Regions from separate parts of the Isoptericola sp. F-RaC21 genome, predicted to be linked through region 2. Evidence: riboswitches for the same ligand, from Rfam matches in the RefSeq annotation. Region 2 holds a riboswitch; the other holds the start of a gene.
What was found. A riboswitch is a leader RNA that binds a small molecule or an ion and turns the genes downstream of it on or off. The one in region 2 is predicted to bind S-adenosylmethionine.

Region 1: it holds a riboswitch for S-adenosylmethionine, as region 2 does, so the genes downstream of both, AAG589_RS15740 (aminotransferase class V-fold PLP-dependent enzyme) here and AAG589_RS03300 (NADPH-dependent FMN reductase) in region 2, are expected to answer to the same signal.

The regions. Positions count from the first base shown of each region.
Region 1 covers NZ_JBCFYX010000004.1:200,077-206,653, forward strand. Annotated here, with positions in the region: gene AAG589_RS15725 (amidase) at 1-117, shown strand, start outside; gene AAG589_RS15730 (DUF6097 family protein) at 271-711, shown strand; gene AAG589_RS15735 (CsbD family protein) at 788-961, shown strand; gene AAG589_RS15740 (aminotransferase class V-fold PLP-dependent enzyme) at 1,037-2,485, opposite strand; SAM riboswitch class IV at 2,520-2,636, opposite strand; gene AAG589_RS15745 (RNA polymerase sigma factor) at 2,723-3,391, shown strand; gene AAG589_RS15750 (protein kinase domain-containing protein) at 3,391-4,596, shown strand; gene AAG589_RS15755 (hypothetical protein) at 4,699-5,238, shown strand; gene AAG589_RS15760 (hypothetical protein) at 5,261-5,431, opposite strand; gene AAG589_RS15765 (rhodanese-like domain-containing protein) at 5,699-6,202, shown strand; gene AAG589_RS15770 (O-succinylhomoserine sulfhydrylase) at 6,199-6,577, shown strand, end outside.
Region 2 covers NZ_JBCFYX010000001.1:711,944-718,520, forward strand. Annotated here, with positions in the region: gene AAG589_RS03285 (LLM class flavin-dependent oxidoreductase) at 1-439, opposite strand, end outside; gene AAG589_RS03290 (nitrilotriacetate monooxygenase) at 449-1,618, opposite strand; gene AAG589_RS03295 (flavin reductase family protein) at 1,636-2,169, opposite strand; gene AAG589_RS03300 (NADPH-dependent FMN reductase) at 2,196-2,771, opposite strand; SAM riboswitch class IV at 2,827-2,927, opposite strand; gene AAG589_RS03305 (DoxX family membrane protein) at 3,100-3,645, opposite strand; gene AAG589_RS03310 (MazG nucleotide pyrophosphohydrolase domain-containing protein) at 3,774-4,193, shown strand; gene AAG589_RS03315 (DNA polymerase IV) at 4,251-5,345, shown strand; gene AAG589_RS03320 (family 43 glycosylhydrolase) at 5,363-6,577, opposite strand, start outside.

The sequences.
Region 1 (6,577 bases), on a different contig from region 2:
CTCCCCATGGGGGTGCAGCTGATCGGCCGCCCCGGCGGGGAGACGACGCTGCTCGCGATCGCCGCCCAGCTCGAGGACCGGCTGCGCTGGGCGGAGGTGCGCCCGCCGGCCTGGTGACCCGCGTGCGACCCGTGCGTGACCCGTGACCGGGAGGCCGGGGCGGGGGTGAAAGGATGCCCTGGGCACGCGGCGAGGCGGCGTGCCTTTGCCATGCCCCTGACGCCCCTGACGCCCCTGAGCCGCCACTGAGCCGGAGAACGGAAGACTCACGTGACCCACGTCGGACCGGTCCTGTCCGCGACCATCCAGCAGGCCGAGGAGCTGCGCCGTCTGCACACGGTCATCACCGAGCGCGACCTGCCGATCCCCCTGCGCGACGACTTCGTCGAGCAGTGCACGGTGATCGAGCTGCACCTCGGCGGCGACGAGTTCTCGAGCCTCTCCCGGCGCATCAAGCGGTACAACGCCCTGTCGGGGTGGATCGCGGCCCCGGTGCTCATCGCCGCGGTGGTGCTGTACGTCGTCGGGAAGTTCACGGACCTGCTGCCCGTCGACGACGTCCTCGCGCTGTTCCTCGACCCCGTGGTGATCGCGGTGCTGGCCGTGATCCTCGTGGCGGTGCTCGGGATCGCCCTGTGGATGCGGTCGGCGAACAAGCGCCTCCTCGGGCCCGTCTACGGCCGTCTCCTGGAGCGTCTGACCACGACCTGAGACTTCCGCGTGCGAGCTCCCGGTCACCCACCTAACGTCGGTTCCCGAGGTCGTTCGTACGACGGAAGGAGCCCCGATGGGACTCGGAGACAAGGCCAAGCACCTCGCAGAAGAGGCCGAGGGCAAGGTCAAGGAGGCGACGGGCAAGCTCACCGACGACGAGAAGCAGGAGGCCGAGGGCAAGGCTCAACAGGCCGGCGCGAACCTCAAGCAGGCGGGCGACGACGCCAAGGACGCGTTCAAGGGCTGACCCGCTGACACACGACGGGGCGCCACCGCACGGTGGCGCCCCGTCGTCATGTCCGGCGGCGGGCCGGACGGGTGCTCAGAGGTCGTCGGGCAGGCAGCCGAACGCCTCGTCGGCGCCCAGCGCGGCCGTGGCGAGCAGGCCCTCGAGGCCGGAGCCCTCGGGCACGGGACGCGGGTCGTCGACCACGACCCACAGGCCGTCCACGACGTCGTACTGCGCCTGCGGCCCCTCGGTGACGAGCGACCGGACGGCGGCCACGAGCCGCTCGACCTCCTCGCCTGCCGTGCCCAGGCCCACCGAGGCGCGCACGGCGCCGGCGTCGAACCCGAGGCGGCCGAGCAGCGGGTGCGCGCAGAACCGGCCGTCGCGCACGCCGATGCCGTGCTCGGCCGACAGGTACGCGGCGACCAGGCCGGGGTCGTACCCGGTGACCGTGAAGGTCACGACGCCCACCGGGTCGACGGCGTCGTCCCACACGTGCACGACCTCGACGCGGTCGATCGCGCCGAGCCCGTCGACGAGCCGGCGACGCAGGGCGTCCTCGTGCCGAGCGGCGGCCCGCGGGTCGAGGGCCGCGAGCTCGTCGCACGCGGCCGCGAGCGCCACGGCGCCGACGACGTTGGGGGAACCCGCCTCGTGGCGCGCGGGCCCCTCGTGCCAGTCGGTCGTGGTGGTGCGCACCCGGCGCACGGCGCCGCCGCCCGCGAGGTAGGGCGTCCCGCCGTCGAGCCAGTCGCGGCGGCCGACCAGGGCGCCCGCGCCGAACGGCGCGTACGTCTTGTGGCCCGAGAAGGCGACGTAGTCGACGCCGGTCTCCGCGAGCGAGAAGCGGCGGTGCGGCACCAGCTGCGCGCCGTCGAGCACGACCCGGGCGCCCGCGCCGTGCGCCGCGGCGACGACGTCGGCCACGGGCAGCGCCTCGCCCGTGACGTTGGAGGCGCCCGTGAGCGCCAGCAGCGCGTAGGGGCGGCCCGCGTCGACGGCGGAGCGCAGCTCCTCCTCGAGCTCCGCCAGGGTCGCGGCCACGGTGGGGCCGCCGGTCACGACGGTCGCGTCGGTGACGCGCTGCCAGGGCAGCAGGTTGGCGTGGTGCTCGATGTCGAGCACCAGCACGCGGCCGGGCTCGCCCGTGACAGGGTCGGCCGGCACACAGCCCGCGAGCAGGTTGAGCGAGTCGGTCGTGTTGCGCGTGACGATCGTCAGGTCGTCCTCGCGCGCGCCGACGAACGCGCCGATCGTGTGCCGCGCGTTCTCGTAGAGCGCGGTCGAGACCTGCGACAGGTAGCCGGCGCCGCGGTGCACGCTCGCGTAGAGCGGCAGCACGCGGGAGACGCGGTCGGCGACGGCCTGCAGGGCGGGGGCCGACGCCGCGACGTCGAGGTTGGCGTACGGCACCTGGCGGCCGTCGACGAGCGGCACGAGCGTGTCGCCGCCGACGACGGGCAGGACGGGCGCGACGTCGTGCACGGACGGGGCGGTGGGCGCAGCGTCCAGCACGGCGGGCGCGGTGGTGAGCGTGGTCATGCGTGGTCCTCCTCGGTCGTGCCGGGGAGGTTCCTCCCCGCGCTTGCCCGCACGCCGGACGGCGCGGGGCCAGGTCGTCACCCGGGGCACCCCGCCGCGAGAGGAGGGTTGCCGGCCAGCGAGCCGGGGCTTCGCGCTGGCGCTCTTGACCTGCCGCCCATAGTGCGTGCGCAGCACCACACGGTCAAGCGAGGGCCGCGCCCTTCTCACGATGCGGTCGCGTGAGACGCTGAAGGCATGCCCGATCGCACCGTCCCGGCCTCCGGCGCGCCCCCGGGAGGCTCCGTCGACAGCCCGGTCCAGCAGGTCGCCCGCGCCCTCGACGCCGGCGACCGCCACGCCGCCGGGCTCGCGGCACGCGCGGCGAGCGGCGACGACGCCGCCGACGTCCTCGACCTCGTCGGCGCCCGGGCCGCCGCGGGCTCCGGTCCCGCGACCGAGCTGCTGGTGGAGCTGCTGGACGCGTCCGGCGTCGTGCGACGCTTCGTGCGCGGCGCCCTGCTCGACGAGGCCGCCGTCGACGACGTCTGCCAGGACGTGCTCGTCTCCGTGGCCACGTCCGTCGCGTCGTTCCGGGGCGGGTCCCGCGTCACGACGTGGGTGCACGGGATCGTGCGCCACCGGGTGGTCGACCACCTGCGCCGCCAGCGTGCCACCGCTCCCCTGCCCGACGACGACGTCGGGCCCGCGGAGCGGATGAGCTCCCTCATCGCCACGCGCGCCACCGTGCGCGACGCGCTGGCCGCCCTGCCCGACCTCTACCGCGAGCCCGTGACCCTGCGCGACATCGAGGGCCTGCCGTACGCGGACGTGGCCGAGCGGCTCGGGCGCAGCGTCGGGACGGTGAAGTCCCAGATCTCCCGCGGCCGCGCGCTCGTGGCCGCGGCCCTCGGGAGCCCGTCCTGATGGCGGCGCCGAGCGCGCCCGAGCCGCTGCTCGGGCGGTACCGGGTGGGCGACGTGATCGGCGTCGGGTCGTTCGCCACCGTGCACCGCGCCGTCGACGACCGGCTGGACGACGTCGTCGTGGTGAAGGTGCTGGCCGAGAACCACAGCCTCAACCCGGAGGTCCGGGAGCGGTTCATCGCCGAGGGCCGGGCGCTGCGCCGGGTGGCGAGCCCGCACGTCGTCGCCGTGCACGACATCGGCGAGAGCGACCGCCAGCAGCCCTACCTCGTCCTCGAGCACGCGGACCGGGGCACGCTCGCGGCGCGGGTCGCCGCCCTGCGTGCCGACGGATGGACGGCCACGACGTCGGACGTGCTCGCGGTCGCGCGCGAGCTCGCGGCGGCGGTCGAGGCGGTGCACGCAGCGCGCCTCGTGCACCGGGACCTCAGCCCCGGCAACGTGCTGCTGCGCACCAGCCCCGAGGGCGTCGTCGGCCGGACCACCGGCACCCCCGCCGTCGCCCCCGCCGTCGTCCGCCCGGACGAGCGGCTCGTCGTGGCCGACCTCGGCATGAGCAAGGACCTGGCCCGCAGCTCCGGCCTGACCGTCGCCGGCGGCACGGAGGGCTTCCGCCCGCCCGAGCAGGACGGGCCGGGCACGGTCGACACCCGCGCCGACCTGTGGGCGATGTCCGCGCTGGTGACCTGGCTCGCCGAGGGCGCCGACCTGCCCCGGGCCCTCGACGCCGCGCTGGGCCGCAGCCTCGCCGACTCCCCCGCCCGGCGGCACCCCGACGCCGCCGCCTGGCTGGCCGACGTCGAGCGCGCCCTCGCCCCGGCCGACGGCGCGTCGGCGCCGGACCGTGCGCGGCCACGCCGCACGACCGTCGTCGCGGTGGCGACCGCCGCCGTCCTCGGGCTGGGCGCGGGGGCCGGCGCCACGGCGTGGCTCGACCGCCCGCACTCGGCCGCGGGCTCCGCGAGCGTGGCGATCTCCGGGCCGACGACGGCGACGGTCGGCGCGCCCGTCACGCTCACGGCCGACGTCACGGGCGCCGAGCACTGGGTGTGGACGCTGCCCACCGGCGCCTACGTGGCCGACGACGACACCGTGCGGCTCACGGCGAGCAGCCCGGGCGACGCGGAGGTCGTCCTGGAGGCCCGCGCGCCGGACGGGACGGCGCTGACGACCGTGCACCGGTTGCAGGTCGACGCCGGGTCCTGACCCCGGAAAAGACATCTCGGTCCGCGTGCAACCTTTCCGCCGCCGCGGACGACTCACGGGGGTCAGCACCGATCGTGCTGGCCCCATCGACCAGGAGAGACCATGCGACACCTTCCCCGCCGACTGACGCCGATCGCCCTCGCGAGCCTCCTCGCGCTGAGCGCCTGCGCGTCCCCGACCCCCGACGCCGAGTTCGACGACCCCGGTGCCTCGGGCACGGCGTCGCAGCCCGCCGACGAGGCGGCCGCCGAGGACTCCGCGGGCGAGACCGACGCGTCCGCCGAGCCGGAGCAGACCTCCGAGGCGCCGGCCGCGAAGGACCCCTCGGCGTACACGGTCCGCTACTCGGACGACTACAAGACGGTCATCACCCTCGACCGCGCCCAGGTCGAGAAGCTCACGGGCACCGACCTGGCCGCCGGCACCGCCGACGCGCAGGCCGCGCTCGCGGAGCCCGACACCTGGTCCGGCAGCGACACGAAGGAGCACGCCGACGTCATCGTCGACGCCGCGTCCCGCGAGTCCGACCGCATCGACCGCGTGCTCACGAAGCAGGCCGACGGCCGCGACGTGGAGCTGCGGCTCTACGTCGCCCACCACCAGCACGCGAACGTCGCGCACTTCGGCGAGGACGACGACTGACCGGCCCGCGCGACCGCCCTGCTCAGACGCCGGGCCCGTCGCGCCAGCCGAGCACGTTGTCCGCGCCCTGGGGGTACGGCGCCTCGTGCGGGCGCCCGCCCTCGGGGCGCGGCGGCGGCAGGTCCCGGGGGCGCTCCAGCGGCTCCTCGCGCTCGCGCCGGAACCAGCCCTTGATCGTGGTGAGGATCGACATGCCGCGCCTCCTGCTCGACGGAGTCCTGCCCGGAACCTGACCGCGACTTTACCCTTCGGCCCTGGTGGAGGGCCGGGCGAACGCACGGCGTTCGCGTCCCGAGACGGGGTGACCAGCACGCGGACGCCTGTCGTACGATCGCCAGGACCATCCCGAGCGGCCGAGTGACGTGGCACGTCGACGCCGCAGCAACCCGCGGACCGGTCGCCGGCGACGGCGGCAGGACCGGACGAGGGTGCTACCGCCACGACCGATGGGAGGACTGCCATGAGCACCCAGATCGATCCCCGCCCCGCCGAGGGCTACGCCGGCGACCTCACCCCGCAGCAGGCGTGGGACCTGCTCGCCGGCGACCAGGACGCCGTCCTGGTGGACGTGCGCACCGAGGGCGAGTGGCGCGCGATCGGCGTGCCGGACACCGCGTCCGCCGGCAAGGCCCCCGTCTTCGTCGAGTGGGTGCAGGCGGGCGGGCGCCCGAACGCCGGCTTCCTCGCCGAGCTCGCCGCCGCGGGCGTCACGGCGGACCGGCCGATCGTCTTCCTCTGTCGCTCCGGCCAGCGCTCGATCGGCGCGGCGCGCCTCGCGACGTCGTCGGGCCTGGGCCCGGCGTACAACGTGCTCGAGGGCTTCGAGGGCGGCCCCGGCTTCGACGGCGTGCGCGACCGCGAGGGGTGGAAGGTCCGCGGCCTGCCGTGGGGTGCGTACGACGACGCCGCGACGCAGGACGCCGGGCAGCAGGCCTCGGAGAAGACCACGGAGCAGGCCCGATGAGCGACGCGCAGGTCCCCACCGGCCCGGGTGCCGACCCCACCACCTTCGGCGGCTCGCGCCCGCTGCCCGCCACGGTCCGGCCCGCGACCCTCGCCGTGCGCGGCGGGCACCGCCGCTCCGACTTCCAGGAGATGTCCGAGGGCCTGTTCCTCACCCAGGGGTACACCTACGGCTCGGCGGCGGACGCCGAGGCGGCGTTCGCCGGCGAGCGGTCCCAGTTCCTGTACTCGCGGTACGGCAACCCGACGGTGCACACGTTCGAGGAGCGGCTGCGCCTCGTCGAGGGCGCCGAGGCCTGCTACGCGACGGCATCGGGCATGTCGGCGGTGTTCAACGCCCTCGCCGCGCTGGTCTCCAGCGGCTCGCGCATCGTCT
Region 2 (6,577 bases):
TCGTCACGACGTTCCATGCCGCCCGCCCGCCGGACAGCACGTCGAGGCTCGCGAGGCGCCGGGCCAGGTCGGCCGGGTCGTGGTACGTCGTGTTCTGCGTCGCGACGAGGCCGATGCGGTCGGTGATCGCCGCGAGCGCCGCGAGCTGGGTGATCGTGTCGGGGCGGCCCACGACGTCCAGGTCGTGGATCCGGCCGCGCGTCTCGCGCAGGCGCAGGCCCTCGCCGAGGAAGAACGCGTCGAACAGGCCGCGCTCCGCGGTGCGGACCACGCGCTCGAACGAGGCGAAGTCCGTCTGCGACCCGGACTCCGGGTCGGACCAGATGGTGGTGTGGTTGACGCCCTGGAAGAAGACGCCGAAGTGCACCTGCGCGCGGGGGCGGGTGATCGGGGCGTCGGGGGCGTGCGGTGGTGTGGTTGGTGAAGTCGGTGCAGGCATCGGGGTTCCTCAGGCGGTCGCGGTCGTGGGCAGCGTGTGGCGGCCGCCGGCGCGGGGTCGGGTGTCGTAGCGGTTGGCGGGGCGCGGCAGCCCGAGCGTGTCGCGCAGCGTGGCGCCCGCGCGGGGCGCCGCCGTGAGCCGGGCGGCGCGCAGGGCGGGCAGCACGTCGGAGACGAGCGCGGGCAGGTCAGCGTCCAGCAGCGCGGGCAGCAGGCGCACGCCCGCGACGTCGCCCGACGCCGCGAGCTCGGCGAGGAGGCCGGCCAGCCCCGCGGCGTCGCCGGAGTACCGCAGCGGGCCCCCGCCCCAGCCGGTGCGAGCGCCGGCGGGCGTCGCCGCGTCGAGCTCGCGGAGCCGGGTGGCCGCGGTCCGGCCGTCCGCGTCGAGCACCACCTCGAGGTCGACGACGGCCAGGGCGGCGCCGTCGGGGCCTGCCCCGGTCGCGCCGCGCGCCGCCGTGCGGGCGGACGCGACGTCGTCGCCGCCGACGAGCGCGACGTCCACCAGCCGCTCGTCGCGCGCCGAGGGAGCGACCTCCCCCGAGGCGGCGAGCACCACGAGCTGGCCCTGCGGCGGGCGCGGGGTGATGAGCGGCCCCTTGACGGAGAACGCCTCGCCGACGAAGTCGACGTGGTGCAGCCGGTCGCGGTCGACGTACCGGCCCGTGGCGACGTCGCGGATGACGGCGTCGTCCTCCCACGAGTCCCACAGGTCGCGCACGACCTGCACGACGTCACGGGCCTCGCGGCCGAGGTCGGGGACCGGGTCGCGGCCGTAGGCGGAGGCGGTCTCGGGCGTCGTGGTCGTGGCGGCGAGCCAGCCGCCGCGGCCGGTGGCGGCGATGTCGAGGGACGCGAGCTGGGCCGCGACGTGGAACGGCTCGGGGTAGGTGGTCGCCACCTGGGGCACGAGGCCGATCGCGGTGGTGGTGCGGGCGACGAACGCGGCACGGGTCACGGCGTCGAGCCGCGCCGAGGCGGGGGAGCCGGCGACCGCGGGCAGCAGGGCGTCGGCGAACGTGGCGAAGGTGACGCCGGCGTTCTCGGCCTGGCGGACCGTGCGGGCGAGGCGGGCCGCGCCGACCAGGTCGGCGGGGGACAGGCCGGCGACGGTCGCAGCCGCCGGGTGGGAGCCCGCGCCGTCGACGTCGAGCCCGACGATCAGGGGAGTGTGGGTCATGGTTCGGGTCTCCGTGCTCAGATCGCGGACTCGTCGCCGAGCCGGTGGTAGGTGCGGTCGAGGTAGACGAGCGGCGAGGTGCCGTCCGACCCGGCCTGGAGGGCGCGCAGGGAGACGAGGTAGCTGTCGCCCACGGGGGTGCGCTGCAGCACGCGGGCGCGCACCCAGGAGTGGGCGCCGTCGATGACGGGCTCGCCCGTGGCCAGCGGCGTCCACCCGCCCGCGGCGAAGCGGTCGATGCCGCTGGTGGCGAAGCGCGCGGAGACGTCGTCCTGGTGGTCGGCGAGGAAGCTGATCGTGAGCGTGTCGGCCGCCGAGACCGCCGGCCACGACGACGACGTAGACGCCAGCGAGAACGCCAGGAGGGGCGGCGCCGCCGACACGGAGATGACGGACGTGGCGGTGAACCCGACGGGCCGGCCCTCGTGGGCGAGCGCCACCACGGCGACGCCCGCGGGGTGCTGGCGAAACACCGTCTTGAACTCGTCGGGCGACAGCTGGGGCTCGTCCTGCTGGTTCAGGAGCTCCTCGATCCCGGAGAGCGCGGACAGGTCGGTGGTCTCGGTGTGCTCGGTGGTCACAGGACGGCTCCCGTCAGCTCGGTCGTGGTGGAGGTGCTGCCGGCGGCCCGGCGCAGCGGCGTCGCCCAGCGGGCGAACCAGGGGTCGAGGGCCTCGCCGAGGTCCGGCAGCTGCGCCTCGGTGAGCGCGAGGGTCCGGGTGGGCACGATGGCGCCCAGCTCCACGAGGACGGGGCGCAGGTGTGCCTCGCCCGCGAGCGCGTGCGCCGGGTTGCCGGAGACGACGACCGGCACCACCACGACGGCGGCGAGCCCGTCGGGGCCGTAGAGGTCGAGGAACGCCTTGAGCAGGCCCGTGTACGAGGCCTTGTAGACGGGGGTCGCGACGACGGCGACCGTCGCGCGGGCGAGCCGCTCCTTCGCCGCGTCGGCGGCCGGGTGCACGGCCGTGAGGATCTCGCCCGCGAACGACGCGAGCTCGATCGTCGTCAGGTCCGTGGTGCCGAGCAGCTCGGCGACGCGCCGGCCGGCGGCCTCCGCCGCCGCCAGGGTGCGCGAGCCCTCGCGCGGGTTGCCGGAGAGCACCACCACCGAGGGGGCGGGCTGGTCGGGTCCGGTCGTGGGTTGAGTCATCGGTGTTCCCTCGCTGTCCGTCGATCACGCTTGCCGCGCGGCGTCTCGGCCCGCGAGCGCGGGCCGGCCGGCGGCCAGGTCATCTCCCGGAGCACCCCGCCGTGACGTGGGGGTTGCTGCCCAGCCAGCCGGGGCTTCGCGCTGGGGCTCGTGACCTGGGCGGAGGTATAGCAGCGGATCCGGCGAACGCCAGGCCCGTCCGGGGACTTCTCACCATCCGGACGCAGGGGCGGGCGACGGACGCACCGGAGCCTCCGGCCGGGGGGGGGCCGTAGGCTCCGGGGGTGGCGCGGGACAGGGAAGGACGGGGAGGGGCGATGGTGCGGGGTCAGGCCTCGTGGCGCAGCCGCGCACCCAGGGCGACGGCGGCGACGACGGCCGCCCCGGCGACCAGGACGACGTCCTTGAGCACGTACTGCCCGAGCAGCGTCACGCCGTGACCGAACAGCTCGTCGCCGAAGAGGGCGACGGGCGACAGGATGCCGACCATGGCGACGGCGAGCACCGCGAGACCGGCCCGCAGCAGGCGCCCGGTCAGGAGCGTGAGGCCGATGAAGGTCTCCGTCACCGCTACGAGGACCACGGCGGTGGTGCTCGGGACGAGACCGAGGGTGAGCGTCTCGACGGTCCTGCCGGCGATCTCCTCGGCGGGGCTCGCGCCGGGGAAGAACTTCAGGACGCCGAAGCCGAGGAACACGAGCCCGAGCGCGACGCGCAGCGCCGGGACGGACCACCGGGTGAGGAACCGGGCGAGGGCGGTGACGGCGACGTCGAGCCGCAGCGCCACCTGCTCGGCGAGCCCGTGCGGGAGGCGACGGGCGGGACGCGGCGCGGGCTGCGGTGCGGGGCGGCGCACGGGGGCGGAGACGGACATGGCGGTGCTCTCTTCCAGGACGGGGAGCGACCCGGGTGGTCGCCCTGGGAGAGAGGGCGCCGGCGCGCCGCCGGATGCGCGGCGGCGGGGTTTTCGCCCGCTCCTCACCCGCCGCTAGGTTCTCGGGCATGGATCACGAGCCGATGCGGCGGGTCGCCGAGTTCCGCCGGCTGTTCGACCTGGACGTGGACGCCGCACGCCCCGAGCTGGCCCGGCACCGCCGGGCGCTGCTGGCCGAGGAGGCCGGCGAGGCGGCGGAGGCGCTGACCGACCTGGCGGCCGCCCTGGCGTCCGGCGACGACCCGGCCGCCGCGTACCGCGCGGTGGCGAAGGAGCTGGCCGACGTCCTCTACGTCACCTACGGGGCGGCCGACGCCCTGGGGATCGACCTGCCCGCGGTCTTCGCCGAGGTGCACCGGTCGAACCTGAGCAAGGTGGACGAGGACGGGCGGGTCCTGCGTCGGGCCGACGGCAAGGTGCTCAAGGGGCCCGGGTACCGTCCGCCCGTCCTCGACGACATCGTCGGCTGGCCGCCGGCCGGGGACTGAGCGGGCCGCTCGCCCCGTGGCCGGGCCCGCTCGTCGCGGGTGGCGGACACTCGAGCCATGGGCTCGCGCGCCTTTCGTTGGGTGCTGCACGTCGACCTCGACCAGTTCCTGGCCGCGGTCGAGCTGCTGCGGCGCCCGGAGCTGGCGGGAAGGCCGGTGATCGTCGGCGGTCGCGGCGACCCGAGCGAGCGTGCCGTGGTCTCGACCGCGTCGTACGAGGCGCGCGCGTACGGCGTCGGGTCGGGGACGCCGCTGCGCGTCGCGGCCCGCAAGGTGCCGGACGCGGTGTTCCTCCCGGTGGACCGCCAGGCGTACGACGACGCCTCCGCGCACGTGATGGAGACGCTGCGCGGGCTGGGCACGGTGGTGGAGGTGCTCGGCTGGGACGAGGCGTTCCTCGGGTACGACGGCGAGGACCCGGAGGCGTTCGCCCGCCGGGTGCAGCGGGCGGTGCTCGACGCGACCGCGCTGCACTGCTCGGTCGGCGTCGGGGACACCAGGGTCCGCGCGAAGATCGCGACGGGGTTCGGCAAGCCGGCGGGCGTGTACCGGCTCACCGCGGACACCTGGTTCGAGGTCATGGGGCAGCGGCCCACCGCCGACCTGTGGGGCGTGGGCCCGAAGGTTTCGAAGCGCCTGGCGGCGCACGACATCCGCACGGTCGCCCAGCTCGCCGCTGCGGACGACGCCGTCCTCGTCGACGAGTTCGGGCCGCGCCTGGGCGCCTGGTACGGGCAGCTGGGCCGCGGGCAGGGCGCCGCCGTCGTCGACGACACGCCGTGGGTGGCCCGCGGGCACGGCCGCGAGACCACCTTCCAGCGCAACCTCACGACGACCGAGCAGGTCGTGGCGGCGCTGCGGGAGCTGGCCGCGCAGGCGCACGCGGACACCGAGGCCGAGGGGCGGGCGGTGTTCCGGGTGGGGCTCAAGGTGCGCTACGCGCCGTTCTTCACCCGCACGCTCTCGCGGAAGCTGGCCGCGCCGACCCGCTCGCTCGAGGAGGTGACCGCCGCGGTGCTCGACCTCGCGGCCGGGATCGAGCCCGGCCGCGAGGTGCGCCTGCTCGGCGTGCGTGCCGAGATGGTGCTGCCCGACGCCGGCGCGGACGGCGGTCCGGGGAGCCGGGGCGCGCCCGCGCGGGGGCGGGCCTGAGCGGTCGTGGTGCGGCGCTACTCGCCGGACGGCGGGGCGAGCGCCTCGCCGCTGGGCACGGGGGCGCCGAGGCTCGGGGTGCCGTCGTCGTTCCAGCCCACCTTCTGCACGCGCGTCTGACGGGTGTCCCCGCAGCCCTGCGTGGCCGACGTGTTGCCGTGGTAGACGATCCAGTCCTCGGTGCCGTCGGGCGAGGTGAAGAACCCGTTGTGCCCCGGCCCGAAGACGCCGTTGCCCCGCTGGAGCAGCGGGTCGGGAGACTTGGTCCACGCGCCAGGGTCCAGCGGGTCGGCACCGGTGAGCTCCAGCAGCCCGAGCGCGTAGTCGGGCGTGTTGCACGACGACGCGGAGAACGTGACGAACGTGCGGCCGTCGCGCTGCAGCACGGCCGGAGCCTCGTTGACCCGTCCGCCCTGGGTCTCCCAGGCGTGCTCAGGTCTCGCGACGGTCGACTGCGGCCCGGTGACCGTCCAGGGGTTCGTCATGCGGGCGACCCGGACGGACTGGTCCTCGCCCACCCACTCGGACCACAGGAGGTAGAGCTCGCCGTCGACCTCGAGGTACGTGCCGTCGATGTTCCACTGGTCCGGCAGCGGCGTCCCCATGAACTCGTACGGGCCCATCGGGGTGTCGCCGGTGGAGCGCAGCACGCGGAGCTTCTGGCCGTCGAGGTCCGTCTGCGAGCTCCCCGACGTGTACATGAGGTACCAGGTGCCGTCGATCTCGTGGAACTCCGGGGCCCAGTGGCTGCAGCAGCGGGAGTCGGTGCCGGCGTCGTCCCACACGACCGTGTCCGGGGCGGTCGCGAGGCCCGCGAGCGTCGTCGAGCGGCGCATGGTCACGGTGGAGTCCCAGGTCGTCGTCGACATGTAGTACGCGCCGTCGGAGTACTGGATCCACGGGTCGGCCCCGTTGGAGCGCAGGGGGTTGGCGAGCCCGGCGTCCGCGACGGGGTCGAGCTCCCAGCGCTGGGCGTCCAGGCCGTTGTCGCCGAACTGCCCGACCGGCGCGCCCGGGGCGACGGACCCGTCGAGCAGGTCGAGCATCTTGCCCGAGTGGACGTTGCGGAAGCTCGTCGTGCCGTCCGACCGCTCGACCGGCACCCACCGCTGGTTGGCGCCGTCGTGGTCGGGCCACTGGATGACGGCGGCACCGTCCTCCTCGGAGAAGTCGAGGACGTCCAGCACCTGCCCGGACAGGCGCGACTGGATCCGGTAGGAGCCGTCGGCGGA